2 regions of the Paenibacillus sp. MDV22-iso6 genome follow, and region 2 is predicted to be linked to the other one. Evidence: riboswitches for the same ligand, from Rfam matches in the RefSeq annotation. Region 2 holds a riboswitch; the other holds the start of a gene.

Region 1 (15,768 bases), on a different contig from region 2:
CTTTCATGCGGCTGGAAGCACTATCCAGATCTTCGTCATCCTTCTGTTTACCTGTTTTGAGCAGTATGGATGCCACGAGGAAGGAGATAACCGCAGCTACGGCTACCCCGGCAAACATACCAAGATATCCGCCCTTAGGTGTTAACAATGAGTAGGCAATGATACTTCCCGGTGACGGTGCAGATACCAAACCAGCTCCTGTCAGCATGAAGGTCAATGTACCCGCCACACCACCAGCCATCGCAGCCAGAATCAGTATCGGTCTCATCAGAATGTAAGGGAAATAAATCTCGTGAATCCCGCCAAAGAAATGAATGATTACAGCACCTGGAGCGGAAGATTTGGCTGATCCGCGACCGAAGAAGCAGTATGCCAGCAAAATGCCGAGTCCAGGTCCTGGGTTGGATTCAAGCATGAATAATACGGATTGCCCCAGTTCTCTTGCTTGATCCGTACCAATCGGTGTCAGAATCCCATGGTTGATGGCATTGTTCAGGAATAATACTTTTCCTGGCTCAATGATCAGGTTGACCAGCGGGAGAAGACCAGCGTTCATCAAAGCTTCTACCCCAGCCGATAACACCTTGCTAATCGCTTCAACGAAAGGCCCGATGCCTTTAAGGGCTAGAAGGGCCAAAATCCCACCAATAATACCAGCGGAGAAGTTGTTAACCAGCATCTCAAACCCTGATTTGATTTTGCCATCGACAGCTTTGTCAAATTTCTTAATGACCCAAGCTCCCAATGGTCCGGCAATCATGGCGCCAAGGAACATTGGAATGTCACTGCCGACAATAACCCCGATGGTCATTATTGCACCGACTACACCACCACGTTGGCCGTGTACCATGGTACCGCCTGTGTAACCGATAAGCAAAGGCAGCAAATATTTGATCATTGGATCAACCAGCAATGCAAAATCTGCGTTAGGGAACCATCCTTTTGGAATGAACAATGCCGTAATCAAACCCCAGGCGATAAATGCACCCATGTTCGGCATAACCATACCACTCAGGAAACGTCCAAACTTCTGAACGCCGACCCGTATTCCTCCGCTTTTTTCGGACTTTGCGTCCACTGAACTCATATTGAAAACCTCCTCAACATATTAAACCTTAATTCCACTGAATTTTGACAACGATGATCCAGACGAACAAAGGTACAAATCTTCAATAAATCTTAATTTACAACCATATCGTAAATGAAAACGGTATCTTCTACAACGAAATGAAAACCTACTTCCGTCATGAACGTTGATGACAAGATTTAAATTTAAAGGATTGTCCCATGTTTGAACCTTGTATATGGAATGGAACCTGTTATTCCCTTTCATGTATCATACCCACGAAATGCCCCATTTTAATGACAAACGAAATTGTAAATTTATTCTATTTGAACGAGCTGTTTCTATCTCAATTAGAAATATTGATGAAACACGTTAATTGATATTCATTCCATCCCTTTCGTCTGTTAACAACGAAAAAGCGCAATTGCCTCACCCTGTCCCAGGTGAGGCAATTGCGCCTAAGTATTCTCCGAATGAGCTGTATCACCATCCGGATCTATAATCAATCGATTCATTTTTATTACGTTAAACGAACTTTTCCATTAAGCTGAAACTCCGTATCTAGCGGAAATTTGCACCTTAATATTATTCCGTATGTTTACGATACGCATCCGCGTTCATCAATGTGGAAAGTGCTGCTGTGAGGTCGCCCTCAACACGAATCTCGATCATCCAGCCTTCCTCATATGGGGAGTTGTTAACCAGCTCCGGGGAATCCTGCAATGCATCATTCACAGCAATAATCGTTCCACTGACAGGAGAAAACAAATCCGAAACGGTTTTGACGGATTCAATCGTTCCAATGCCGTCTTCCGCTTTTACATCCGATTCAAGGTCAGGCAATTCTACAAACACAATGTCACCCAGCTGATGCTGCGCGAACTCGGTAATGCCAATACGTACGGTATCCTCCCCTACGGTCTGCACCCATTCGTGCTCTTCACTGTACAGGAAATCACTTTTCAATTCGCTCATCGATATCCGCCTCGCTTTTCATTAATGAGTGCATGCGTTTCTTTGACCTTAACCTTTTTCCCAGAACATAGCGTATGATATTTTCGATTCAAATGTCAAGATACCTCACAATTTATTTGTTTTTCTTCCTTATATGCCTGTAACTCAAATGGACCCTCCCTACATATAATGGTGAATATTAGAAAAGTAAGCGCACTCTTTATAAATAGACGTACATTTTAATGTTAATTAAAAATTTCATTCGGATTTTTTGTTCATATCTATGATATCGTTCTTGACATCAATAGACGATTCAGGCTTTAATGAGAGTAGTAAATGTGTTTAATTGGTCTATGCAATACCCGCGGATGAATGTAAAGGGAGAGATTACCCTTGACACCCGAATCAGGGTGTACATGCGGTAACGCCGAAGGAGTAAGCCACCGACAAGCGGAGGTGAATCTCTCAGGCAAAAGGACTTTTACGGGACGCAACTCTGGAGAGCATCTAATCGCCCTGTATGGGCGTTATGATCACCCAAGGGGAAACCTGCTGCATCATTCGGCGGGGTAACTCTCAGGTACCAAGGACAGAGCCTAAGAATACAGCGTGCTTCTGGCATGCCGATTCTTTGGCCTGTCCTTTTCCTTTTTCCCAAAAAAACGAAAACAGGTTATAGAGCGGCGCTGCCTATAGCGTCCTTACCTTACTTTTATAATAAAATATGATGCCAGATTCATTGATCCACGGTTACACACTCGGCCGGTTGACGGCCCATGACGAGGTGATTGGATGTCCGATTTGCTTAGAACCCCACTCTTTCCACTCTATCAGCAATATGAAGGCGTACGATGCATTGATTTTGGTGGCTGGGAGCTCCCGGTACAATTCAGTGGAATTCAGAAAGAGCACGAAGCGGTAAGAGAACGTGCCGGATTATTTGATGTATCCCACATGGGTGAATTCACCGTACAAGGTGAACACGCAGAAGCTTTTTTACAGTACATGACCACCAATGATATAACAACACTCGTTCCCGGTCAGGCCCAATACACGTTAATGTGTTATCCGGATGGCGGCGTGGTCGATGATCTGCTGATCTATAAACTGAAAGACCAGCATTATATGCTGGTAGTTAACGCCTCCAACATCGACAAGGACTGGGCATGGCTGCAACAGCACATGACGCCAGGCGTAACGATGACCAATGATTCGGATCAAACGGCGCTGCTTGCCCTGCAAGGTCCGCTGGCAGTCGATATTCTCGGAACGGTGACAGATACCGATGTGTCTTCGATTGAGCCTTTCCGATTTGTAGCAAATGCGAAGGTATGTGGCGTTACATTGCTGTTATCCCGCACCGGATATACCGGTGAAGATGGCTTTGAGCTCTATGTTCCTGCGGAACAAGCCGCTGCGGTCTGGAACGGATTGATGCAAGCCGGAGAAGGTCACGGACTCGTTCCGACTGGACTAGGCGCCCGGGATACGCTGCGCTTTGAAGCCAAGCTGCCCCTGTATGGACAGGAATTGTCTGCAACCATCTCACCGCTGGAGGCTGGCGTAAGTATGTTTGTGAAGCTAAATGCAGGACCGTTTATCGGACATGAAGCCTTGTTGCAGCAAAAAAATGATGGGCCTGCCCGAAAGCTGGTCGGCATCGAAGTGCTGGAGCGCGGCATCCCTCGCCCTCATTATCCCATTTACGCCGAAGGCGTGCAGATTGGTGAAGTGACCACAGGCACTCAGTCGCCTACGTTGAAACGCAATCTGGGGCTGGCCTTGATTGATAGCAAATATGCTGCACTGGGTACCCCGCTGGAGATTGAGATTCGTGGCAAGAAATTGAAAGCCGAGGTTGTGAAGACCCCTTTTCATAAACGGACACGTGCGCCAAAGACACCTACTCAAGGAGCTGATCAAGCATGAGCAAGCATCGCTACATTCCCATGACCGAGCAGGATCAGAGTGCCATGCTGGCAACCATCGGCGTGGAAACGATTGAGGATCTGTTCCATGACATTCCACAGGAGATTCGCTATCAGGGCGAACTGCCTGTTTCCTCCAAACTGGATGAATACGCACTGACACGTCATATGTCGAAGCAAGCGGCAGCGAATGCCAACTTCGAGACACACGCCAGTTTCCTGGGTGCAGGCATTTATGATCACCACGTTCCCTCCGTCATTAATCATGTCATCTCCCGTTCCGAGTTCTATACAGCCTATACACCTTATCAACCCGAGATCAGCCAAGGAGAATTGCAGGCGATTTTCGAGTTTCAATCCTACATCTGTGAGTTGACAGGCATGGCTGTAGCCAATGCCAGCATGTACGATGGTGCAACTGCATTTGCGGAAGCAGGCAATCTGGCCGCAGCGGCAACCCGCCGCAAACAACTGATTGTGTCACGTACCGTGCACCCCGAATCCCGTCAGGTATTGCAAGCTTATGCTCACGGCCTCAATCTGGAGATTGTTGAGATTGGATATCAAAATGGTGTAACAGACTGGGATGCCCTGCAAGCCGCCGTGTCCGATGACACCGCAGCCGTCATGATTCAAAGCCCGAACTTCTTCGGCGCCGTGGAAAATGTAAAACAGGCCGCAGACCTTGCGCATGCGCACAAGAGCCTGCTCGTGGTCAGCGCCAACCCGCTATCGCTGGGTCTGCTGGAAGCCCCAGGCAAGCTGGGTGCTGACATCGTCGTTGGCGACGCGCAGCCCCTTGGCATCGCCGCTTCACTCGGCGGCCCAACATGCGGATACTTCGCCGTATCCCAGGCTCATATGCGCCGAATTCCTGGCCGAATTGTAGGCCAGACAACGGACCGCAACGGCAAGCGTGGTTTTGTACTCACGCTGCAAGCACGGGAACAGCATATCCGCCGTGAAAAGGCGACGTCCAACATCTGTTCCAACCAGGCGTTGCTCGCGCTGAGCGCCTCTGTATATATGTCCATTATGGGTAAACAAGGCATGATCGACGTTGCTGATTTGAATTTGCAAAAGAGCCATTATGCCCTTAATACGTTTACCGCAATTCCAGGCGTCTCTCTTACGTTTACCGCCCCTACGTTCAATGAGTTTGTTATCCAACTGCCTGAAGGAACAAATGTGGAACCACTGCAACTGAAATTGCTCGATGCAGGTTTCATTGGCGGGTATGAACTTGGCCGTGATTATCCCGAGCTCGCCGGACATATGCTGATTGCAGTTACTGAACGACGCAGCAAGGAAGAGATCGACGAATTCGCACGTGTATTGGAGGGATCGCTGTGACTCAGGAAACGACAACAAAGACAACTACGACGACATCAGCACAAGGACAATCGGAAACGGTAACCTCTATCTCCACTTCGGGCCAACCTGAAACTATCACAACAGACACTAACCAGGCTGCCTCTCCAGCACCGGAGCAATCGTTGATTTTTGAACTCAGCAGTCCGGGTCGGGTCGCTTATTCGTTGCCCGAATGCGACGTTCCCCGTCAAGCTGTGGATTCCCTGATTCCCCGGGAAATGCTTCGGTCGGAAGCAGCAGCATTGCCTGAGGTTTTTGAAGTTGACGTCATTCGCCATTACACTGCCCTGTCTCGTCGTAATTTCGGGATAGATAACGGATTCTATCCGCTGGGCTCTTGTACGATGAAATATAATCCGAAGATTAATGAGGATGTGGCCCGTTACAACGGGTTCGCCAAAATTCATCCATATCAGCATGAATCCAGCATTCAAGGTGCACTTGAACTGCTCTACACGTTGCAAAATGACCTTGCCGGACTTACCGGGATGGACGCCGTTACGCTGCAACCGGCCGCTGGTGCACATGGCGAATGGACCGGGCTCATGATGATCCGTGCTTACCACGAAGGTCGTGGTGAACGGCGTACGAAAGTCATCGTACCCGATTCTTCTCATGGGACCAACCCGGCAAGTGCAACCGTAGCAGGTTTCGAAACGGTAACGATTCCTTCCCGCGCAGACGGTCTGGTAGATCTTGACGCACTTCGCGCAGCTGTTGGTTCGGACACCGCAGCGCTCATGCTGACTAACCCGAATACACTCGGACTCTTTGAAAAAGACATTCAGGAGATTGCCTCCATTGTGCATCAGGCAGGTGGCTTGCTGTACTACGATGGAGCCAACTCCAATGCCATTATGGGCATCACCCGACCTGGCGATATGGGCTTCGACGTGGTGCATCTGAACTTGCATAAAACGATGAGTACTCCGCACGGCGGAGGTGGACCTGGTGCCGGCCCGGTTGGTGTGAAGAGCCGCTTGATTCCATTTCTGCCGAAACCGATGGTCATCAAAAATGATGAGGGTATATATGCATTGGATCGCGAAGGTGATCAATCCATTGGCCGGGTCAAAGCTTACTATGGTAACTTCGGTATTCTGGTCCGCGCCTATGCCTACATTCGTACTTATGGACCTGAAGGCTTACGCCGGGTATCTGAATGTGCGGTGCTCAACGCCAACTACATGATGGCCCGTCTCGCACCTTACTACGAGATTCCGTATCCAGGCGTGTGCAAACATGAATTCGTTATGTCTGGCCGGGGGTTGAAACAGTATGGTGTACGTACACTGGATGTTGCCAAACGATTGCTTGATTTTGGGTATCACCCGCCAACCGTGTACTTCCCGCTGAACGTCGAGGAGTGCATCATGATCGAACCAACCGAAACCGAGAGCAAAGAAACCCTTGATGGGTTTGTCGATACGATGATTCGCATTGCCAAGGAAGCAGAAGAAACGCCTGAACTGGTACTCAATGCCCCTTACGGCACACCGGTTACCCGTCTGGATGAAACAACAGCAGCCCGTAAACCTGTACTGAACTGTGCTTGCAGTTAAAAGCTAACCTCTAATAAACTAATGAAAACATATTCAGTCGTTGATAATCATTAATAAATGCCAAAAACAGCCGCATTTTGCTTTCTGCGCGGCTGTTTTCTTTATTGCTTATTAACCTGTCAGCTTTATTTTATCTTCTCCGGTCTAGGGCTTCCAATTGGCCCGTTCCTTCTTGCCCAATCGCGGACAGGTGTAACAATAGGAGCGACCTTGTCGTAAATATTGCAAGCAACAGACGTTTTTGATCGCAAGTCTCTTCGTAGGCTCCAGCGGATGATCAATCATCCGAACCCTGACACGAAGCGGATTCTTGGCCAGACCAAATACATCAGCTTCCAGACCATTTTGCAGCACCAGTTCATCAGCGGCAAACTGACGCAAGAGAGCTTCATCGTCTTGATACGTATTATGAATATTCTCCCTGTAGTTTTGCAGAGCCGTTGGCAACTGCCCCCACAACATGCTGACATGCAACCCAGAAGCTTTGGACAAACACTCCATGAGGGGACGTGCAGTCTGACTGTAAAAACGTCTTAATTCTGCTTCAAGCCAGACCGTTCTTTCCTCCGAATCCTTCGGAGCGAGAGTGACATCCATGTTCTCAAGTTGAAAAGCAATTCGTGTATACCCGGTTTCCTTCATCAAATGTATACTCAGATTGGCTAGCGAAAAATTCGGAGCTGAATCATGGACGGATACGGTATATTGCAGCGCAGCTGCCACATCCCCGAACCAACTGGTGAAATAGGCTGCGGCAACCGTTAGATCCTGTCCCTCGATTAACTGTTGATAGGCGGACAAAAAGCTTCTCATTGCCTCCGGATCAACAATAGATTCTCCACATAGCGATGCCACGGGTACACCATTCAGTTCCTGTACAAGATTAAAGTGCTTCCCCAGTTCCTCACGAATCCGGTCATTCATCATTCGCCGAACAAACGATTCAGGTCATCCAGCATGGAAGTAGCCGCATTGGGTCCATACCCGCCAAACCACGAATCTGAAGCCACCTGGAATACCTGATTATTTTTAACAGCCTTCATGTTTTTCCAAATCCCCAAGGTCTGCAGATTGTTATAGATCTCTTCATTATCATTGATAAGGATAATGTAATCCGGATCGATTTCTGGCAACTTTTCATTAGACAATACTTCATAGCGACTTTCAGCGCTTGTCACGGGGAAAACAGCCGGTCTGGAGAAACCGAAATCATCATAAAGCCATTTGTAGTCCATGTCTCCGTAATACCGAATATCATTTCTTATCCGCAATACCATGAGTGTCTTACCCTCTGCTTTGGCGTGAACTTTTTGGATCGCCTCAGCTTTATGCGTTTCATAGGTTTTTATCACTTCTTCTGCCTTTTCGTTCAGACCAAAGGCCGCCGCGGTAGCTCGAAATGCCGTCTGCCAATCAGGTGCCACATATCCATTCTCAAGCATGGCCGTTGGAGCAATTTTGGCATAATTCTCGTATTGCTCTTTGCTGTTCGTATCCGTCACAATCAGATCTGGTCCAAGAGAGAGCATTTTCTCTACACTGACCTTACCTTGATCACCGATGATAGCCACATCATTCAAGAATGGCTTCAAATATAACGGAAAATCTTCGTTCTGTGATTTTACTGTAGCTTGTGGCGTCATGCCAAGTGCAATCAGGTGATCCGTCAAATATGTCACTGTGGAAGCGATATTTTCTGGCTTTTGTGGTAATGTCTGCTCACCATTTGTATCCTTAAATGTAAACGTGGCATCTTGGGACTCTTCCGAAGCCGCTTGTTCCTGTTTCGTCGGTTCTGCCTCAGACGAACCTGACTTCTCTTTGTTGCCACAGGCCACAATCAATAATAGCACCGCAAGCAAAACTGCTGTTAACGTGAAGTAGCGTTGATTTCGTTGTTTCATTTTCTACAGATCCCCTTATTCATTCGTTATTCTGTTATTTTGTCTTCTGCCGTTCTCTCATTTCTCATTACACGTGTGCTTGTGATCCAGCCCTTTTCATTTCTTAGATTCATAAAAAACGAACTTCCATGCTGTGGAAGACGTATGAGCGCTTTGCAGTTCGTTGTATCCAACGAAGCAGGGATGGACTCCCATCTTGCGGTTCTCCAATTGCGATCATCCACGCACCAATAAAGATTGGCCTCCAGGACAGGAAGGCATGAATCATACCGAACGACAAACCAACCGTCCTCGTGCTTCTCCTCACATATTTCAATAAGCGCAGGTTTCGCTTTAACGATACTGTCTGCAAAAGCGAAGACCCCCTCGCATGCCCATGCCTCCTTATAAGAATGTCCAAGACCCGGATGAAGGCTTAGTCTGCTTTTGTTGTTCGGATGGCACTCCAGATGCTGCTCAAAAGACTTGTTAAATATGGTCAACGGAAAATGGGTATCATTACTACCGTTAAGCCATAACATCGGCAAGCTGCTTTCCGACAGATATGTGGATGGATCCCATAATAGACGAACACGTTCTGCCTCTGCCTCCGGCATCGATGCAAAGCTAAGCCCATAATAGGAACCCGGTTCATGCAAATACCCACAGCCATAAACGGGCATGGCAAAAGAAAGCCTGGTGTCTAACCCCGCAACCAAACTTGTGATGATGCCTCCCCATGAAATTCCTGTTATACCTATGCTCTGCTTGTCTACACCCGGAAAAGAGCGGAGCAATGAATGAGCCAATATTACAGCGGCTACGGCATGATACATCCATTGATCTTCAACAGGCTGTTCGTAATCTGCAAATACACCCTGTTTCTCAGGACCACTCCATGAATGTGAAGGCCATTCCATCCGTTCGGTGTGCTCCTCATCCCCGAATGGAACATGCCCTTCCAGATCCATGGCTATCGCAGCATACCCTCGTGCCATCCATTCTTTCACCCAACTGCTAAAAGCTGTTCCCGCACCACCGTGAACCAAAATTACCGCGGGAACTTCCTCGTTAGGAGAGACCGGACGCGGGATGCCGTAGTAGCCAAATATGCGAGTAGCACGACCTTTATATGACACACCCTCATAGAAGCAAGCATGTACGCCGGTATGTTGATCTTCGGAAACCGGGTATAATCGAGGTGCTTTAAACAATTGCTCTAGATTCCAAGGCGGCTTTCCAGAAATGGAATGTCACCTCCTCTTTACACTGATAATGATTTTCTTTCTCAATACGTATCATATCATTCATTGCTTCAGCTAAACATGGATATATAAACGGAGTGAACTGGACTTTAGTCAGCCAAATAACCGCATAAAATAGGATAGCGCCCGATCATGCGACCAAGCTGAATACTCAAACAATTTTTCTGTCCCCACCTCGTACACATGTCCATGCCGAACCGCTGTCAAACGATGCCACTGCTCACTGGCCTGAAGCGCCTTCCATTCCCGGGCCGCCTGCTGCGTGGAATCTACCATGATAATCAGCATATCTGCGTCGTATTTTTCCAGAGCTTCTTTAGTCACCGATTCAAAAACATTGATGTCATCGAGACGATGCGTAGCTGCCAATCTAAAATCATCATAAAGGACCGCGCCAGCATTGCGTTTGCCATATATCCGATATTCCGAATCCGTGATACGCCATATGTTGACGGTAGCTCCACCGATGTTACGTCTTACTTTGCGGTAGACCGCTTCCGCCTTGCCATCATATTCTGACAGCCACACCTCCGCCTCTGCCCGATGCTCCATGACTTCTGCAATCATTCGAAGCTGCTCGCGCCAGTCTGCGGATAACCAAGGGATGGCAACTGTCGGCGCAATCTGCTCCAGCTCTTTTCGCGCCCGCTCGCCCAGAATGTCAGTGCAGAAAATAAGCTCCGGCTCCGACGCACGCAATCGATCCACATTTTCTTGCCAGATCTGCCCTTCCCCCAGCTCATAAGAATGCAGACGAGTCATTCGGTTGTATAATTCGTGATTTGGATAAAAGGCAGCAGCTTTCGGAAGCAGGCCAAGTGCCAGTAAACTGCCCGAGATTGGATCAGAGACACTTGCGATACTATATCTGCGGCTTTTGACAAAAGCATTAGGCGAAAGTCCCATCTTCTGTTTGAATCTGCGGCTAAAATAAAATTCATCTTCATAGCCGACTCGGACCGCGGTCTCTTTTACACCATCACCTGACAAAAGGAGCTCCTTGGCCCGTTTCATTCTGACATCCATCAGATAGGCCGTCGGGGTCTTTCCTGTATATTGCTGAAATGCCCACGAAAAATACCCTGGACTCAGGCCAGCAAGCTTGGACAATTCATCTCGTTTTAACTCATGATCCAGATGTTCATTCATATAATCGGCAACACGGGCAATCGCAGAAGCGGTAGACTCAACGCTTTCCGGCTTGGCCTCCGCTTGAACAAGTGAAGTCATCAAACCGTATAATGCGGCCTGTCTATTGAAGTGTTCCTCGTCACCAGCGACCTCCAGTTGAAGCAATCGATCACAAGAGAGCGCGAGTTGATGCGGATCTTTGCACCAAAACAAACCCTCCATGAAAGCATGGGTAGCGGTCATCTGCTGTTCTCCGCCATATTCGTATACTTCGAAACGGACCATACAGCCTTTTAACGCCTGCTCATCTGCCGCCAGCTTGAACCTCTGTCCAGGAGCCAGCAAATAGACTTCCCCTTCATTCAATCGGGATATGTGTTCGTTCGATACCAAAGTTCCTGAGCCACTTGTACAAAGAATAGCGAAGTGTTCCGCTGTCGCTGCATGAACAATTTCTCCATTCCAGGACACTTCAAACGAATCGATACTGCTATATTTAAGCATCTTGCCTGCCTTTTTTTCATTGACCTTCATGGTAACCCTACTTTCTCCCTCAGCATGATGTCCATTGATTGAATTGTTCGAATATCTTAATGATAATGATTTTCAACCAAGATACAAACGGAAAAATGTAACTTCTCTGCAGAATAGTGATATCGGCCCAAAACAAAAAAAGCCGGTATCTGCTGTAACAACAGATACCGGCAAAATCGCTGCAAGACTGCAGCTTTTTTATCGGAAAAAGAAACCCTTAAAATCGGGTGGAACCCCCGTAAAATTACATTACGCTTGAATGCTTTGAACCAATTCAACGACTTGTTCAGCCGTTTGCATATCGAGTGCTTTGGCAGCAAGTTCTTGCATGTCTGCACGGGACAGCTTGGTGATCTGACTGCGAGCTGGCAGAATAGATGTTGCGCTCATGCTGAACTCATCCAGTCCGAGACCGAGTAGCAATGGAATTGCTGTTTCGTCTCCGGCCATCTCACCACACATGCCAACCCATTTACCTTCACGATGCGCTGCATCGATAACCATTTTAACCAAACGCAAAATAGCTGGGTTGTAAGGTTGGTACAGATATGCCACTCGTTCGTTCATACGGTCAGCAGCCATCGTGTATTGAATCAGATCGTTCGTTCCGATACTGAAGAAATCCACTTCTTTGGCAAACTGATCCGCCAGAACTGCAGTCGAAGGAATTTCGACCATAATTCCGAGTTGAATGCTGTCAGAAACAGCAATACCTTCAGCAACCAGCTTCTCTTTCTCTTCGAGCAAGACAGCTTTCGCTTCACGGAATTCACCAAGTGTTGCGATCATAGGGAACATGACACGCAGGTTACCATGTACGCTTGCACGCAGCAATGCACGCAATTGAGTACGGAAAATGTCCAGACGGTCCAGACACAGACGAACTGCGCGGAAACCGAGGAATGGATTCATTTCTTTTGGCAGGTCCAGATATGGAAGCTCTTTGTCTCCACCGATGTCGAGTGTACGAACAACAACAGGTTTGCCTTCCATTTTTTCCAGTACAGCCTTGTAAGCATTATACTGAATGTCCTCGGAAGGAAGCTTGTCTCTGCCCATGTACAGGAACTCGGTACGGTACAGGCCTACAGCCTCGCCGCCATTCTCCAGAACACCAGCAACATCATTCGGTGTACCAATGTTGGCTGCCAGTTCCACATGAACGTTGTCCACCGTTACCGTTGGCTCATCACGCAGTTTTCTCCACTCCGCACGTTGTGCATCGTATTGCTCCTGTTTGGAACGATACTCAGCAATAACATCATCCGTTGGATTAACCAGTACGTGACCGTCCAAACCGTCAACGATAATCATGTCACCTTGTTTCGCTTGAGCCAGAATGTCCTTGGTTCCAACGACAGCCGGAATTTCAAGCGAACGAGCCATGATTGCAGAGTGAGAAGTACGTCCACCAATATTGGTTGCAAAACCTTTAACATATTGACGGTTCAGTTGAGCCGTGTCGGAAGGCGTAAGATCCTCCGCAAGCACGATCACTTCTTCACTGATCTCAGCAGGACTCATGAATTCGATACCAAGCAAGTGATTTAGCACACGTTTGGTTACATCACGCATATCCGCAGCACGTTCCTGCAGGTAAGCACTCTTCATGTTTTCGAACATTTCAATAAATTGCGTTGCTGTTTCGTTCAATGCGAATTCCGCATTAATCTTATCATCTGCAATTTTCGCCTTAACCGGATCAATCAGTTCCGGGTCATTCAGAATGAGCAAATGCGAAGCAAAAATCTCAGCTTTTTTCTCGCCAAGCTCTTGTAAAGTACGCTCTTTGATCGCCTCAAGCTCAGCCTGGGACTTGCCCAGAGCTGAGTCGAGTTTCGCGATCTCTGCGTCAACGTCGTTGATTTCGCGTTTTTCTACAGAGTAATTGGGATGCTCCAAGATAAACGCCTTGGCGATAGCAATACCCGCCGAAGCCGCGATCCCAGAGACATTAAGCATTAATTTCGCCCAGCCCTTCGTTAACCATAACGTCTGTCAGAGCTTGAAGAGCTTCAGCTTCTCCTTCGCCTTCAACGATGATGTTGATGGTGTCGCCTTGTTCCAGACCAAGGGAAAGTACACCCAGGATGGATTTCAAAGTTACTTTTTTACCGTTAGCTTCTGCAAAGGATTCTGCACCTTTGAATTTGTTTGCTGTATTAACCAGGGCTGTCGCCGGACGTGCGTGGATACCATCTTCGTCTGTAATTCTAAATGTTTGTTGCATCACAATCATCTCACTTTCAATAATTTAATTTAGGCATTGCATATATTTACACTTGCTTGCCATCGTCGTAACACTTCTTATTTTATCTCAATAATCGGCTGATCGCCAATTTTCAGTAACCCACTTTTCGTTAGCGTTACTGTCGAGCCTTCTGGCAGGTTGGTGAAAATGATCGGAGAGATGATCGACGGAGCATTAGCTTTCACATACTCCAGATCCACTTCCATAATCGGCTGTCCTGCCGATACCAGGTCGCCTTCCTGCACAAGCACGTTAAAGCCCTGGCCTTTCAGCTTCACCGTGTTGACACCTATATGAACAAGCACTTCCTTGCCTCCGTCAGACATAATGCCCACGGCATGTTTGCTTGGAAATACGTTAAACACCTTACCATATACAGGAGAAGTAATCTTGCCATCATGAGGCAGAACAGCAAAGCCATCGCCTGTCATTTTCTCAGCAAAGACCGGATCAGGAACGTTTGTGATATCCATCAATTCGCCGTTAACTGGCATAACGATGTCTTCCGCAATAATACGTTCACCTTCTTCACCTTGCGCCTTTTCCTGTTCAGGAGCTGGCTTAGCCACAGCTGCTGGAGCTGGTGCCGGTGTCCGTCCTGCAATGATATCCTGCATTTGAGATTTAATCGTATCTGAACGTGTACCGAAGATGGCCTGTACATTATTACCCACTTCAAGTACGCCAGATGCACCCAATTGTTTCAAACGATCTTTATTTACACTGGATTTCTCATTTACTTCAATCCGCAAACGAGTAATGCAGGCATCCAGATGTTTGATATTATCTTGCCCGCCGAATGCAGCAAGAATATTGTGAGGCAGATCATCCGTTGAACCTGAGCCTCCACCGCCCGAAGCAGTTTCAGGAGTTGCCTCTTCACGACCTGGTGTTTTCAGGTTGAATTTGCGAATGATCAATCGGAATCCGAAATAGTAGATCACTGCAAGAATCAAACCTACGATGATAACATCCCACCAAGGCGTGCGGTTCGGGATAATCCCGAAAATCAGGAAGTCAATGAATCCACCGGAGAATGTCATCCCGATTTTGACTCCAAGAATTTGCATCGTCATGAAAGACAAACCTGCAAAGATACAGTGTACTGCAAACAGGATTGGCGCTACAAACAGGAATGAGAACTCCAGTGGTTCTGTAATCCCTGTGAGGAACGAAGTCAGCGCAGCTGATCCCATGATCCCTGCAACATACTTTTTGTGCTCCGGTCTTGCTTCATGGTACATCGCAAGCGCCGCAGCTGGCAAACCGAACATCATGAACGGGAATTTACCAACTTGGAACGTTCCCGCTGTAAGGTTCACACCATCACGCAGTTGATTGAAGAAGATTTGCTGGTCTCCACGAATGACATCTCCAGCTTTGTTCACATATTCACCGAACTCAAACCAGAATGGTGAATAGAAAATGTGATGCAGACCGAACGGAATAAGTGACCGTTCTACCACTCCGAAAATGAACGCCGATAATGTCGGACTTGTATCTACCATGAAGTGAGATACAGCATTCAGCCCATTTTGAATTGGAGGCCAGATGATCACCAGAAGCAACCCGATTAAGAGGGAAACGACTGAAGTGATAATTGGGACAAAGCGTTTACCTGCAAAGAAACCAAGGTAAGACGGCAGTTCGATTTTGAAAAATCGATTGTAACATAGCGCGGCGGTAATACCTATGATAATACCTCCGAACACGCCAGTACTCAATGTAGGGATACCCAAGATGCTGGCATAACCGGGTACTTCACCGATCATGGCCGGCGTAACACCAACAGCCGTACCCAAAGTCACATTCATGACCAG
Region 2 (15,768 bases):
GAAGCCAGGGCAGACTCGTCTGGATATTCTGGAGGAAGCGGAGTCCATTGCCAAAGATATCGTTGTTCCTATCATGAATAGCGGATTCCGGGGGATTTTTGTCGTCGCGGCCAATCCGGTTGACATAGTAACTTATATGGTATGGAAGCTGTCCGGTCTTCCGCGTGAACGAGTCATCGGTACAGGTACGTCTATTGATTCCTCCCGGCTCAAAACGCTGTTGTCAGAGGTCTTCTCCATCGATCCACGCAGCGTGCATGGATATGCTCTCGGGGAGCATGGGGAATCCCAGTTCGTGGCATGGTCCCATGTCACTATCGGAGGCAAACCGATTATGCACATTATGGAACAGCACAAGGAACGCTTCAAACATCTGGACCTGGAAGATATCGCCCGCAAAACGAAAGACGCCGGTTGGGAAATTTTCACTCGTAAAGGTTCTACGCAATTCGGAATCGGTAACGCACTCGCACATATTACCCGTTCGATTCTCAACGATGAACACAAGATCATTGCTGTCTCCGCAATCCTTGATGGAGAGTACGGACAGAGCAACGTCTGTGCAGGTGTTCCGGCCATTATTGGCGGGGATGGGATTCAGGATATTATCGAATTGAATTTGGATGCATCTGAACGTGAGAAATTCGAGCGTTCATGCGAAGTTTTGTCAGGCAATATTAATCGTCTTACCCTGGTTTGACCAGTTCAGCCATTTAAGGATGGTCCATAACAAAATAAACAGAAACACAAAAACGCCAATAACCTCCTGATACAGAAGCGTCATTGGCGTTTTTGTGTTGTTTGTCTTTATCCACCTTGGGAGTACGAGTCTTCAGCTTGGTGCAAGCTGCGGTTCATCTGTTGGCCCCCATTGCTGCAATACCCTTTTTAATTCACTCAGCATGATTGGTTTGCTGATGAAGTCACGCATCCCAATCTCCAAACAAGCTTCCTTGTCTTCACGTTTGGCATTTCCGGTTACCGCTATAATAGCTGGAATACGCTCCTGCGGAATTAATCGGTGTACAAGGTCTGTTGCTTTGAGTCCATCCATAACAGGCATCTGAAGATCCATCAGGACAATATCATAGGCATTTTGCGAAATGGCTTCAATCGCTTCAACGCCATTGGTGCATACATCTGCTTGGTATCCAAGCTTCTCTAGATACTCCGATAAAATCTTTCGGTTTACCGGGTGATCCTCGGCAACAAGAATACGTATTGCTACCTTATCCCCCTGGCGTGTCCGATCATGGCTGAATTGACGTGCAGATTGCTCTGCCTCTGCAGTCGCATCTACACTTGTGGCAGGCACAGCGAACCGGAAGGTTGATCCCTTTCCTTCTTCACTCTCCACACTGATACTGCCCCCCATAATCTCCACGAGTCGCTTCGAGATGACTAATCCAAGACCTGTCCCGCCATATTTGCGGTTAATGACAGGATGCAGTTGAGAGAACGACTGGAACAACTGATCCAGCTTATCTTCTGGAATACCGATCCCCGTATCCTTCACCGCAAAGTCCAGCACACTCGCTTCCGGTCGATTGCCACGAATAATATCTACCGTGACATCAATGCCCCCCTGATCCGTAAACTTCAAGGCATTGCTCACCAGATTGACGAGAATTTGCCGAATACGCATCGCATCGCCCACCATAAACTCAGGAATGTCGGGATTGAGACGATATCGGATCTTCAACTGCTTCTCTTCCGCTTTAGACGAAAAAAGTTCCGCAACCTGTTCCAACATGATGCGCAGCGAGAACGGTTCGTAGGCCAAAGCCATTTTCCCAGATTCCAATTTGCTGAAATCAAGGATGTCATTCAGGATATTTAACAGTGCATCACCGCTCTCACGGATGATCTCGGCGTATTCTCGCTGTTCCTCCGACAAATCCGTGCTGATTAGCAATTCAGTCATCCCCACGATTCCATTCATTGGTGTACGAATTTCATGACTGACCATGGACAGGAATTCCGACTTGGCCTGTGCCGCGAGTTCAGCGGTTTCCTTGGCGCGCACAATTTCGCGATCACCCGTCACATCATTGAACACTATAACGGCGCCACGAATCTGACCCTCATCGATAATTGGCGTAACCTGGTATTCCACCAGAAAGCTGGTTCCGTCTTTGCGCCAGAACACATCCTCCTTCACAGTGCGACGCTGCCCGTCCATCACCGTCATATGAATAGGGCATTCACTTTTTGGAAAATAGCTGCCGTCTGCACGTGAATGATGAATGATAGGATGCGAGCTTTTGCCGACAAACTCTTCCGCTTCGTAGCCGAACATGGAAGCAGCAGCCGGATTCATAAACCTGGTGATGCCATCTGCGTCCAGTCCATAGATGCCCTCTGTAACCGAGTTAAGAATCAGAGCATGCTGTTTGCTAAGCTCCTGGATCTGCTCTGTATAATCCTTACGCTCCGTAATATCAGACAAGATCCCATATACACCCACGAGTTCCTGATCCACAATGATGGGAACATTAATGATAGATACATCAACCTTCCGGCCACTGGAATTCACGATTCGGGTCTCATAATGTTGAGGCTTCCCCTGCTTCACCAGTTCGAAGTATGCCTGCCCGCCGTGCACTTCACATTTATCCAAATGCGAAAGAAAGGACTGCCCAATCAATTTGCTCCGAGGTACATCCAGCATTTTGACCAGATTGCGGTTCACTGCCGTATATTTGCCTTCGAGATTCAGCGAGTATACCGCTGCTGGATTATGTTCGAAGAGAGATTTGTAACGTTGACGACTCTCTCTAAGACGTCTTTCTGCATTTTTATGCTGGGTAATATCCCGGCTGACGCTGACGATCTGAGTATTCTTGCCCTCTTCTCCGGCCACCGGCTTTGCCAGCGTTTCCATCCAGATGTAGTGCCCCTTCTTATGAAGCACTCGCATCTTGCAGCCATTCCCACTCGACGACATCTCTAGAAGTTCAGGGTAATCCTCAGGATAACAGTAATCCTTCAGGAACTTTCCTGTTACCTCTTCCGGACGATATCCCAGCAACGAATAGACGGAAGGAGAGACATAAAGCAGCTTGCCGTCCATCGAACTCGTGGTAATGAGGTCCTGAGCATGGTCCGCCAACATCTGATATTTCTCCTGCGTTTCATGCAATTTACGTTCCACTTCCACGATCTCGGTTACATCCCTGGCAATACCGTATATCCCCACAATCTCTTCTTTCTCCGTTATGGGCACATAGGTAATCTTGGCCTGTTTCAGGGAACCGTCTCTATGATAAAACGTGATCGGCTTACTGACTGAATGGCCAGCCAGTACCTCACTAATGTATTCTCCTCGTAACTCCTCACTCTCAGGAGGGCAAATCCTATCTCGATTTAAGCTACGGAGTTCTTCAAATGTATACCCTGAAATCCTCTCAATCGAGGGATTGGCATCAATATAATTTCCATGGATGTCCATCACATATATGGCATCTGGGTGATTAAAAAACAAGGATTGGTAAGAACTTCCCTCAGAAATAATGCGCTTTAGGGTTTCCGTTTTATTAATATCCAAGGCTTACCCCTCTTTTCTTAGCCTATATCTTCATCTAACAACCAAAAAATATAATTTTCGGCGAAATGGGCCTACCCTCGAATAACCATGTAAGCCCTCCTAGAAACAGCTTTTTTTATTTTACCAGATTCCAGTTCGAATTTGCTTACAATCTCTTCACCAAAACCATGTAAAAGCGACAAAAAAATCCCCTTTAAGCGACATAGTCCGTCAATAACTGAGGTCTATGTTTGCTTAAAAGGAATTTATTACACAACTAATGAATAAATTCTACGATTAAATTTCTTTTTTTCTAAAATATAAAACTCCAATTAAAATAAAGAGAACTGCACTGCCCCCGACTACTGCAAGCATGGTCCCAAGTGGAACATTGTAAGCTCCAAATCCCCCACCTTCAAAAGGTGTCATTAGAATCATCGGTTGCGCCCAAGGGTAATATGGGCCAAATGTAGCCGAGTTCACGATCAGAATGTTCGGTACGGTCAACGCAAAATTCAATGCCAGCGGTGCGGCAAAGCTGCTCCATACCAAGGAAACGAACATTTGGAGAGCAGCCAGCGGCACACAAGCGAATAGCCCCAGCAGCAGCTTACCTGTAAGGAATCCCCATGGGATGGGGTCCGTGATGCCCTGGATCGTACCCGTCAGCAGGATGGCCCCCAACAACAGTAATTGTGTACCCGCCAGAAGCAAAATCACGATGGTCAGTTTGCCTGCATACACGCCCGTACGGGTAAGGGGCAGCACCAGCATTTGCTTCCAGCCTCCCCCCGCATGCTCGAATCGACAGACGAAAGACGTAAATACGCCGGTCAGGATGGGCAGTAACAACAAACCGTGCAGAAAGACCATTGAACCCATAAGCACATTCCATTGACCTGATGGTGTGGAGAGCAGCCCAATAAGCAGTGCGATTAACGGACTCAGCAGAATCAGAAGCCAGATAGGTGATTTGCCCATTTTGAGTCGCTCAGAGGACAGGATTCGGAAATAGGTTGTTGCAAAACTCATCTTAGGCCACATCCTTCCGGCTAAAGTGCATCATACCCAGCAACATGATTAGGAGCCCCGCCCCTACACCCAAACCGACATACACAAATGGTTTCGGGCTGATCCAAGCCATCTGTGCCCAAGCAAGCGGAAAGTACGGTGAGATACTGAGTGCGAACATCCCCATTACTGCGAGTACAATCCCAAGAGTGACGGGAAGAGCCTGATTTTTATTTACCATCGTCAGCCATAGCTCCAGCGATAACACCGGAAGTGCGCCAGCCAGTGGCAATAAACCCAACTTGATTGCATGTATCCAAGGGATCTCACCCGCGTCGAACCCAAGCAGCAGTCCCAGACCAATAGTTCCCGCGGTTAATAACAAACAGGAGATGATGAGCAGCATACAAGCGAGTAGAAATTTGGCCAGGTACACCGCAGGTCTTGTGATTGGCATCGCCAGCAATTGCTTCCATGATCCCTGCTCATGTTCAACATTTGCGATCATCGAACTGAGAATTGTCGCCCCCAGCATCAAGGCAAGTGGTACAAAAACAACCACATTATCCAGCAAACTCTCCCACAGATGACCCCCATACTGTTCTTTCAGATAGTCCAAACGAAGCCCAAAATTCAAAGCTTGCATCGCCGTCAGTCCAATGGGGGCCAAGAAAACGAGGAACCAGATACCTTTGCCACGAATTTTGAGCCAGTCGGACGATAACGCACGGCCCGTCATACCGTTGCCCCCTCACCGATGACCCGCATGAACAAGTCTTCCAGGGATTGACGGTGCTCTTCCACACGATAAACCGCATGGTCCTGCTCGACCAATCGGCGAACCAGCAATGCAATCGCGCTATTATCCATATACGGGAACGTGAGCGCGGCTCCTTCACGTTGACCGAACTGTCCCTGCTCTCTTGCCAGCTTCATCGCCTCTTCCGGCTCGGAAACGGTCAGTCGAATGGAGCTACCCGTCTGGCTATGCAGATTAGCAATCGTATCCTGAAGGACCATTTTCCCCTCACGGATAATGCCAACCCGGCTCGCCATCTGTTCCACTTCACTCAGCAAATGGCTGGACACCAGCACGGTGATGCCATGTTCCAGCGGCATGCGTTTGATTAATTCCCGGATCTCCTGAATGCCCGCCGGATCAAGACCGTTCGTCGGCTCGTCCAAAATCAGCAGCTCCGGCTGACCCAACAAGGCACTTGCAATCCCCAGACGCTGTTTCATTCCAAGCGAGTAACCTTTTACGGAACGTTTGGCATCCCGGGTCAGATCCACGATGGAAAGCACTTCGGCAATCCTCGATTTGGGTACATTTAATATCCGGCGCAAGGTTTCCAGATTCTCCACCGCGTTCAGATGACCATAGTATGAAGGATACTCAACCAATGACCCTACTCGTCGCAGAATGTCCATACGATCCTTGCGGATATCCTTGTCGAATATACGGATGACACCTTTGGTTGGCTTGATTAAGCCAAGAAGCATACGAATAGTTGTTGTTTTGCCAGCGCCGTTGGGACCAAGGAAGCCATAAATGTCTCCCTTTTTAATATGCAGATCAAGTTCACGGACCGCCGCACGGTCCCGGTATGTTTTCCATAAGTTAGCGGTTTGAATAATGTTATCAGTCACTGTTTAATCACCTCGGATATCATCGTAACCTTCCAAGGTTAAAGCTGAAGTCGGCTGAAGTTTAAGTTTTGTTTAAAAAAAGGTACGGCCTTGATTTCCCAGCTCCTCCGCCGCTATAGAGGCATACCCGCAATCCATTCTCAGAGCTGTCTACCCTCTTCCGCAGCCCCATCTCACGAATCAGCAGATCCACGATGGATAACCCCAGACCTGTTCCCTTGGTATCCGAATCTTCCTGCAATCCTGGGCCCCTATCCTGAATAACAAGAGCCTTCTCCCCATGGATCTGTTCTGTCGATATGCCAATATATTTTCCACTCGCTGCATGACGGATGACATTCTGAAACAGGTTATCGAGAACACGACGTAATCCCTGCTCATCCACCTGCCAGAACAACGGTTCTTCCGGCAGATCGATATCAATCTCAAACTGCTCTTTCTCCCAAACGGGATACCAGGCCGCTGCCGTTTCTCTGACGATTCGCAGGACGTCCTTCTGTTCCAGCTTCAATGTATATTTTCCGCTGGTGAGCAGGTTGTACGATAACATGTTGTCGATCAATCCGCTCAAATCATCCATCTTGGCTTCCATACGACGCAATGAAGTATCCGCAGCCGTGCTTAGTGGTTCTTTGTGAAGGGAATGCATATGTCCACGGATGACGGTCAGCGGTGTACGCAGATCATGCGACAATCCCGCGACAAGACGTTTGCGAAGCTGCTCTTCCTCCCGCTCCCGGTGACGGCTGTCTGTCAACTGATGCACCATTTCGTTGAACGATTCCTCCAGATGTCCAATCTCATCCGATCTGCGAATCTCCACAGGAAGGGGAATGCCTTCCTTGCCCGGAGTGATCATCGCCGTCTGGAGCCGGATGAGCCGCTTGCGAATTCGCGCAAAGAACAGGATCGACATGATGATAAATAACAGGAAGATGATCATCATCAATCCACCCAAATACAAAAGTTCCATAGGCCAGTTGTTCTGTGGCTTTTGCAAAAGATACCTTGGAACCTCAATCACCATAAACCCTTGTCCCTTGTCTTCACTATCTCCACCCACAAAAGAAACAACCGTTAGCGGATCACGATAGGAGGCTTCCTTCATAAATTCCAGGGAGCTGTTTGCATTCCATATCGAAGGAATCCGGGTCTCTGTATTCGGATGATCCAACGTCCATTTCAATGTCGTCATTGTTGTTCCATCCACGGTGGACTCCGATACATCAACGTCCTCTCCAGCGAGAATAAATGCCGTTTCACCGTTTTGGTCCACACGGTACATCGAAGAATTGGGATATTTCCGGTGCAGCTGTTCCATACGTTGATTGATTTTTTCAGATGTCGCCCCATCCAGCTTCTCGGATTCCCGGGTCCACAGGTTGCTAATTTTCGTGCTATCGCCATAAGGTGCCGTATTGTCTTTATTTGTATTGTTCACCACCACCACATAGATAATAGATGTAATGGGGAGAACGACCGGCACAAACAAAACCGCTGCCAAGATCAGGAGAATATATCGGGACATCAAGGTCCGTCCAAAACGCATTTTCCGTTTGCCTGGAAGGCTACGTTTCACTCCCTTATTCCTATCGGATGGATCGCGCATCGTCGCTTTTCTTCTCATGGCTTCTTCACACGATACCCAACACCACGAACGGTTTGAATGATGGTTGGGTTCGCCGGATCACGCTCCAGCTTCTCGCGCAGATGCCGGATATGTACCATTAATGTCTTGTCCCCGTCCAGATAAGGCTCGTTCCAAACGGCTTCGTAGATCTGTTCCTTGGTTCGAATCATGCCCATATGCCTGAGCAGGTAGGCGAAGATATGAAACTGTTTGCCCGATAAAATAATTTCTTCCTCTGTCTCCTCATTCACGATCCGGTGATCCTTCTCGTAGATGGACAAGTGGTCCAGTTTTACCACGGTATCGGCCGAGATCGCTGTCCCTGCCTTCCGAAGCTGGACTTCAATCCGTGCGGCAAGTTCATCGGGATGGAATGGCTTGGTTACATAATCATCGGCAAAATCAAGCCCATGCAGCTTGTCGTCAATGGACGTTCTAGCCGAGAGCATGACAATGGGCACTTCAGGATGTTCCTTTTTGAGTCGCTGTCCTACCGTAAATCCATCCAGTCCCGGCAGCATGACATCCAGAATAACCAACGAGCAGCCCCCGGCAGCTTCAGCCGCACCTTCACCACTTCCGAGCCATACCACCTCATATCCACGCTCCTCCAAGTCGGCCCTAACCCATGTGGCAATTTCCGTATCGTCTTCAATGTATAACAGTTTCGTTTTCATGCGCGTATTCGTTTCCTTTCTGTACCCTTTGGGTTAATTATATATTTGAAACATAATGAAGTATCTTGTTTATATAAAATGTACGAATGATGATCACACGACCATGGATATCCTTTTATTTTAAATTATACCTTAATCATCCGCTTCGCATAATTCATGCAGAGATTGAGAGGTTGATTCAACAACATAAGCATGTGGCATTCATCCCGAGATTGATTTGCATCGAATGCAGCTACTTGCTCACATACTACGTGTGTATACGACGGGAGGAGATTCAACATGCTGCTGGAAGCCATCTATCATCAACCAAAACGGAACTGGGCCTATGCCTACGATAAGGATACCATTCGTCTGCGTCTGCGTGCCAAAAAGAATGATCTCACCGAGGTACATGCCCTGACTGGGGACAAATACGCCTGGGATCGCACCAAAGAGCTGGTTCCTTTAACCAAATATACATCCGATTCCATGTTCGATTATTATGAGGGGCAAGTAAAGCCTCCGTATCATCGACTGAAGTATTCCTTCCTGCTGAAAAGCGGCACAGAACAGATCTGGATGACCGAAACGGATTTCCAAACGCATGAACCCGACGATCCTGGTCACATGTTCCAGTTTCCGTACATCCATCCCGGAGCTGTATTTACACCGCCTGCATGGGTGAAGGATGCGATCTTCTATCAGATCTTCCCTGAACGATTCGCAAATGGCAACCCCGACCTTGATCCAGAAAAAGTGGAACCCTGGGGTGGTGAGCCGACCCCGTTTAACTTCTTCGGCGGTGATCTCCAGGGCGTCATCGACCATCTGGATTACCTTGAAGAGTTGGGCATTAACGCCATTTATTTCACACCAATCTTCGAGGCAACGACCAATCACAAATACGATACCGAAGATTATTTGCGAGTAGATCGGCATTTTGGTGATGCAGATACAGCCAAACGGCTTGTTGAGCTGTGCCATGCACGCGGAATCCGGGTGCTATTGGATGCGGTGTTCAATCATTCTGGGAAGACTTTTGCGCCGTTTGTGGATGTGCAGAAGAACGGGGAGAAGTCCAAATATAAGGACTGGTTCCATGTGCATGAATTCCCGCTGGACGTGAAGGATGGCATTCCTACGTATGAAACATTCGGATTCGAAGCCCACATGCCGAAGCTTAACACGGAAAATCCCGAGGTGAAGGCGTATTTGCTGGAGGTCGCCGAATACTGGATCAAGGAAGTGGGCACCGACGGCTGGCGGCTGGATGTCGCGGATGAAGTGGATAATGCGTTCTGGCGCGACTTCCGCCGTGTAGTGAAGGCTGCGAATCCGGATGCCTATATCCTGGGTGAGGTATGGAATGAGTCCTCCTCCTGGCTGCAAGGTGATCAGTTCGATGCCTCGATGAACTATCCATTTACGGAAGCCGTAAATCGTTTTTTTGTAAAAGATGCCATGCACGCCGAACAGTTCGCGAACTCGATCGGTCGACAACTGTCCCGCTATGCGCTGCAAGCCAGCGAAGTGGCGTTCAATCTGCTTGATAGCCACGATACACCACGGCTGCTCACCTTATGTGAGGGTGACCAGCGGAAGATGAAACTGGCCGCGTTGTTCCAATTCAGCTATATGGGTGCCCCGTGCATCTATTACGGGGATGAGATTGGGCTGGACGGCGATCATGATCCCGGCTGTCGGAAATGTATGGAGTGGGATGAGACGAAGCAGGATCGCGAGCTGTTCACCTTTTATCAGAAGCTAATCGCACTTCGCCATGCCCATCCTGCCCTGCGTGCAGAAGGCAGCATTCGATTCCTGCAGGCCCGTGAAGGCGGAAGCCAGCTTGTGATGGAACGACAGGATGAGGAGGAGCGCATTCTGATCCTTTTCAATCGTTCGGAAGAAACAGCTATCGTGGAGCTCGAAGCGGGTGCCGGGGAATGGACGGAGTTATTTGGCGAGAATTATCGTACAGCCAAGGAAGAGGGAATTCTGGCCGTTGAGCTGCCCGCATATGGATATGCTGTACTAAGTACAGATATCGCGTAACTTCTTCATATTGTTGTATCCTTGCAATTCCAACGCATTGCAAGCAACGCCGGATAAGCGCTCACAGACCTGTTACTAATCTGTAGAGCGCTTTTCTGCGTTATGGATGGATCGTCAATTAATTTAGTGACACGGATACTATAGAAAGCTACAGAGGCGCGGTCAGCTGTTCCTTGAGCAATCGGATGGTAGCCTCATATTGCACAAGCCCCACTTGCATACACAAACGCTGTGCAGGTGAGATCTGTTCGCCAAATTGCTTCATCTGGCGCTGCAGCTCGGCATACAGCAACTCTTTACGATTCAGCTCCGACCGGACCCACCCTGCGACAGTATCTTCATCCGCCAGCTCTCCGAAATACAGACGCATCAGAAAATCAGAACGGAACACCTCTGCTTCCAGGGGACTCATCAAATAGGTATTGAACTCCGCAGACCCTTCCGGTGTTAAGGTATACACATTTTTGTCAGGTTTCCCTTCTTGTCTAACGGATTCTTTGGTCAATAACCCTGACTTTTCCATCTTCGCAAGTGTGGGATAAATGGTGCCAAAGCTGGCATCGAAGAAAAATGAAAAATATTGTTCAAAGTACTGCTTGATCTCATATCCGGAACATGGCTGATTGTGCAGTATTCCGAGGATGACATGCTGCGTGTTCATCGGTGTACCGCTCCTTTCCAATTGCTCTTAACGTATCACATCCTCCCTTATACGTTCAACATCATCAGACGTTCACGGATTGGCTTATCCGGCAAAAGGGGGCTTATCGTTATCCATATTATCCACGATCAGGTGAAGGCAGGTTTCCAGTCAGAGCGACAGGTGTCGCAGCAGTCTTGGACTCCAAAGGTATGCCGGATTGTGCAGGACCTGAGCGTTTGATCCATGTGCACACCGCTCCCAAAACCAACGTCGCCGCTCCAATCACTACCAGAAGCAGAACATCATGACTAATTCCATCTCCGCCAAGCACCAGATTCATCATACCCTCCACCGCGTAGGTTGCCGGCAGATAATGACCGATCTGTTGATAGAAGTCAGGCATGACATCGCGCGGAATGGTTGCGCCTGATGACAACATCAGCAGAGGCAACAAGGCACTGTTTAACCATGCTCCAGCATTTCCAAGCAGCAGCAAGCTCAATTGCGCCACGAATAGAAAAGATAAAGTAATCAACAACTGAAATAGCCATAACATCCACCATCCATCTGCTGATGATACACCCATAACATGCATCATCCCTGCTCCAACGAGCGATACGATAAATGCAGCACCAACATTGATGATATTGCGCGCCCAAAAGCGTTCCCATTTTCCTGCCCTGCTACTGAGTTCACCAGAAACCTTTTGCAGATTCATGCCAAGAAGCATTGCACCTGTAAAGGTAGCCGTCACAATCAACATTGGTACCATGGAAAAAGCAAAGTTATGAACTGGATTCAGCCGTTCCACTTCTGCCTCCACCCGGGAAGATAACCCCGCTGCCATCGCATTCGCCTGATCGTCAGCCATACCTGATTGATTCAGCACTCCCCGAATGCTGTTTTGCTGTACTTCACGGTTCAACGTCGCTGTAACTTGTGCGGATACGGTCTGCATCACACTTTTTACGGTAGCCACATTGGATTCATTCATTACATACTTCACTGCCACCGGGCCTGACAAGTCTCCCGCCTGCTGCATGAAACCGGATGGAATCTCGATAATCATGTATACATCCCGGTCCGTTAACATCTGTCTGGCTTCTTCCATAGTTGCCGAAGGTTTAATCGCGAAATGAAGCCCCTCTGCAAGAGACTTTGCCACAGGCTCAGCCGCAGCCCCATCTTCATTTACGATGGTCACAGCAAGCTGATTCATCCGTGCATTTACCTGATCATATCCACTAAGCCAAATGGTATTAAAAAAAACCTGGAACAGTACGGCTGTAATTAACCCGACTACTGTAGCTCCATTTTTCAAAAACAGAAGACTCGTTTGAAAAACACTTTTCATGTTATCCATCTCCTTAATTTGTATAACTTATTCTCGATCTTATATATCGTGTTGATATATGAAAATAAATAATATATCTAAACGATATATAAACGTCAATACCTTTTTATTTTTCTTTGTTGGAACAACAAAAAAGCCGATACGCTTCTTCACCAGGAAGAATTCGTATCGGCTTTTTTATCAAGATGGGAGCAGATCATTACCGTTAATGATCAAGCTCCACGAATTAAATTCAGTTCATGTACGTTCATGCATGTTATGCCTTGGCTTCTGGTTCATTTTCAGCAGGAGACTCAGCTTCAATCTCAGGCTCAGCACGCTTCGCCTTCGGTTTAGCAAGCTTCTCCATCATTTTCCGTCCTGTCGGTGTTTGGGCAAGCCCACCTTGGGCCGTTTCACGGTGCCTGCTCGGCATCGCACTGCCCACTTCCAGCATGACATCAATGACTTCGTCAGAAGGAATGGCACTTCGTACCCCGGCCAGCGCCATGTCGGCCGCAGCCAACGCAGTTACGGCACCCAGTCCGTTACGCACGATGCACGGAATTTCCACGAGGCCTGCGACGGGATCGCAGATAAGGCCTAATGTATTTTTTAACGCGAGGCCAACCGCATGAACCACTTGCTCCGGCGTCCCTCCACGCAGCTCCACCATGGCTCCAGCGGCCATACCGATGGCAGAACCCACTTCAGCCTGACAGCCACCCTCGGCACCGGAGATAAATGAATTGTTGGCAATGACATAACCAATCGCTCCCGCACAGAACAGACCGTTCACCAGATGCTCGTCACTCCAGCCAAAACGCTCTTGGGAGCTAATAAACACACCCGGAATGATGCCGCAAGAACCGGCTGTTGGTGTGGCAACGATCCGGCCCATGGAGGCATTCACTTCCGATACACAAAGGGCATACGCCATGGCCAGTGCAGAAGCATCTCCAGAACAAGTCTCACCTTTACGAATGTACTCAGCCATTTTTTTGCCGTCTCCGCCAGTCAAACCGCTGCGTGATGTCGTATCTTCTGTCAGCCCTTTGTGTACAGCTTCCTTCATCACCTGATAGTAATCCGACATCTGCCGTACAACATCCGCTTCCGGGATATTCGTCTCCTGAACCTGCTCTTCGATCATCAGCTCGGCGATGGTTTTGGATTCTGCTGTACAGATGGTATTCAGTTCATGTAGATGTTTAAACCGCATCAGGCTCGACCCCTCTCTTCAAATCAATCACGCGAATGTCCAGCATATGATCCAGTGACCGCAGACGGTTCAGCATCTCAGGATTTGGCACACCATCCATCTCCATCGCTGTCAATGCTTCACCATCCCGGGCTTTCCGATCCACTTGCATGTACCCGATGTTCACCCCGGACGAACTGATGGTGGAGGTTACGGAAGCGAGCACCCCTGCTTTGTCCGAATGGCGCAGTACAAGTGTGGGAAACTCTCCGCTGATCTGTACACGAAAATCATTCAATGCATGCACCGATACACTACCTCCGCCAATGGAAGCACCAATTAGTGAGCATTGACGGTCTCCATGCCACAGTTCAATCTTGACCGTATTCGGATGAGGAGCAGGCAGGCCACTTGTAAAAAACTCTACCTCCATACCCACTTCCTCTGCATATTGTTCTGCATCCGGTATACGTGGATCATCAGTCACATAATCAAGCAGGCCACCGATTAACGCAAGATCCGTACCATGCCCCTGATACGTATCGGCGAACGAGCCATACAGTGTTAATCGAGCGCGTTCAGGCGTGCACCCCAGCCACTGACGGGCAATTCGCCCCAATCTTGCCGCTCCAGCCGTATGTGAACTTGATGGACCTGTCATGGACGGACCAATAATTGAAAAAACGTCTTTAAAACGCATCGCAAACCCTCCATTTATAATCGTCATTTTCATCCAGACGTACACCCATAATGTTCCTTTATTACTGAATGATGACATCAAAAAAGGACAGAAGAAGGCCCTAGGCCCTCTCTCTGTCCTCGATACCTGAGAGTTTCATGATAAGCAGCGCGGCGGATCGATGCAATCCCTGTATTCACAGGTGATGTCACCCTGCACACCGTGCTGCTTGACCATATACCCCTTGGGTGGCGCAGTTTCGCGCACTCTCCAGAGTTGCGTCCAACGATGGTACATTTACCTGAGAGATTAACCACTGCGCCGGGTGCGTAGCAGCTTGCTCCTTCGGTGCCCGACAGCTGCCATTTTACTCGACATGCCCAGGTCTCTCCCGCTCGCTATCATTCGCTGTATGGAACCATTCTGATCTTGTAACAGAACGATAATTGAAGTTTTTAATACTTTCTCATTAAGATTAATCGACCGGAAGATCAGTGTCAACAAACTTAACGATTTCTTTGTGAATATTTGCTTTTTTCCATTTTATACACTAAATAAATTAACGAACTGTAAACTTTCATCACATGAATGTGTTAATGCGTTTCATCTCGAAAGCGTATACATTGTTCATTTTCTATTAGTGACTATCAGTGTTTAATACTATTTATGTTATGTTCCACAGAACGGTTCGGGTATTCAGGTAACCTTTATTCTGTACTAGAATTGCCGTATTTCTGCCTGTCACCCCACCATCGCCTTGGGCTTCGATGGTTCATCGTAATACCTGCTTCGGGAAGGAAGCATACTCGTCACCCACAATCCCAACGCAGCCAGCAGCATAACCCCGGATACAACTGTATATACCATACGAAGTGACAACTGCTCGGCCACTACGCCTGCAATCAAAATGGAAGCCACCTGTAGCATACTTAACACTAGTCCAAGTACACTGCTCATTCGCCCCATCAGATCGACAGGGATATTATTTTGATAAAAGGTAACCAGGCCCGTATTCGCCAGTGCGGAGCACAGACCGAGCAGAATAAAGGCAACCGCCGCCAGCTCAAACGAGAATGAACGGGAGAACAGAAAATAACCCAGCGCGACCAGAAGTACACCGCCACCCATCATGTGACGGATCGGCAAATGTTTGGCGAACATCCAAACCAGCATGGAACCTGCCAAATAACCGATTCCGGTGATACTCATTAATGCTCCGTACTGTGATTCAGGCAGGTTCATCACCTGACGGATAAACACCACTTCCTGAGCATCCAGCGACATGCCGACCACCAGAATAATCTGGAACAGGGCATATATACCGACCACGTAGCCCGACTTTCGGCTGAAGCTCAGTACAGCTCTCCAATCCTGGGCAATCATC

What was found. Region 2 has a riboswitch for glycine ahead of sdaAB (L-serine ammonia-lyase, iron-sulfur-dependent subunit beta). Riboswitches for the same ligand answer to the same signal wherever they lie in the genome.
Region 1: it holds a riboswitch for glycine, as region 2 does, so the genes downstream of both, gcvT (glycine cleavage system aminomethyltransferase GcvT) here and sdaAB (L-serine ammonia-lyase, iron-sulfur-dependent subunit beta) in region 2, are expected to answer to the same signal.

The regions. Positions count from the first base shown of each region.
Region 1 covers NZ_JBZVDZ010000004.1:553,507-569,274, forward strand. The annotation lists gene AC4PM4_RS14535 (PTS mannitol transporter subunit IIBC) at 1-1,087, opposite strand, end outside; gene gcvH (glycine cleavage system protein GcvH) at 1,652-2,041, opposite strand; glycine riboswitch at 2,389-2,511, shown strand; glycine riboswitch at 2,515-2,615, shown strand; gene gcvT (glycine cleavage system aminomethyltransferase GcvT) at 2,813-3,949, shown strand; gene gcvPA (aminomethyl-transferring glycine dehydrogenase subunit GcvPA) at 3,946-5,301, shown strand; gene gcvPB (aminomethyl-transferring glycine dehydrogenase subunit GcvPB) at 5,397-6,884, shown strand; gene AC4PM4_RS14560 (hypothetical protein) at 7,029-7,811, opposite strand; gene AC4PM4_RS14565 (ABC transporter substrate-binding protein) at 7,808-8,788, opposite strand; gene AC4PM4_RS14570 (alpha/beta hydrolase family protein) at 8,815-9,981, opposite strand; gene AC4PM4_RS14575 (helix-turn-helix domain-containing protein) at 10,126-11,697, opposite strand; gene ptsP (phosphoenolpyruvate--protein phosphotransferase) at 11,947-13,659, opposite strand; gene AC4PM4_RS14585 (HPr family phosphocarrier protein) at 13,652-13,927, opposite strand; gene ptsG (glucose-specific PTS transporter subunit IIBC) at 14,005-15,768, opposite strand, start outside.
Region 2 covers NZ_JBZVDZ010000008.1:254,676-270,443, forward strand. The annotation lists gene AC4PM4_RS22880 (L-lactate dehydrogenase) at 1-700, shown strand, start outside; gene AC4PM4_RS22885 (PAS domain-containing hybrid sensor histidine kinase/response regulator) at 833-3,547, opposite strand; gene AC4PM4_RS22890 (ABC transporter permease) at 3,824-4,558, opposite strand; gene AC4PM4_RS22895 (ABC transporter permease) at 4,560-5,276, opposite strand; gene AC4PM4_RS22900 (ABC transporter ATP-binding protein) at 5,273-6,187, opposite strand; gene AC4PM4_RS22905 (HAMP domain-containing sensor histidine kinase) at 6,249-7,766, opposite strand; gene AC4PM4_RS22910 (response regulator transcription factor) at 7,811-8,494, opposite strand; gene AC4PM4_RS22915 (alpha-glycosidase) at 8,774-10,528, shown strand; gene AC4PM4_RS22920 (PadR family transcriptional regulator) at 10,677-11,189, opposite strand; gene AC4PM4_RS22925 (YhgE/Pip domain-containing protein) at 11,308-12,525, opposite strand; gene sdaAA (L-serine ammonia-lyase, iron-sulfur-dependent, subunit alpha) at 12,782-13,726, opposite strand; gene sdaAB (L-serine ammonia-lyase, iron-sulfur-dependent subunit beta) at 13,716-14,405, opposite strand; glycine riboswitch at 14,517-14,660, opposite strand; glycine riboswitch at 14,665-14,788, opposite strand; gene AC4PM4_RS22940 (MFS transporter) at 15,126-15,768, opposite strand, start outside.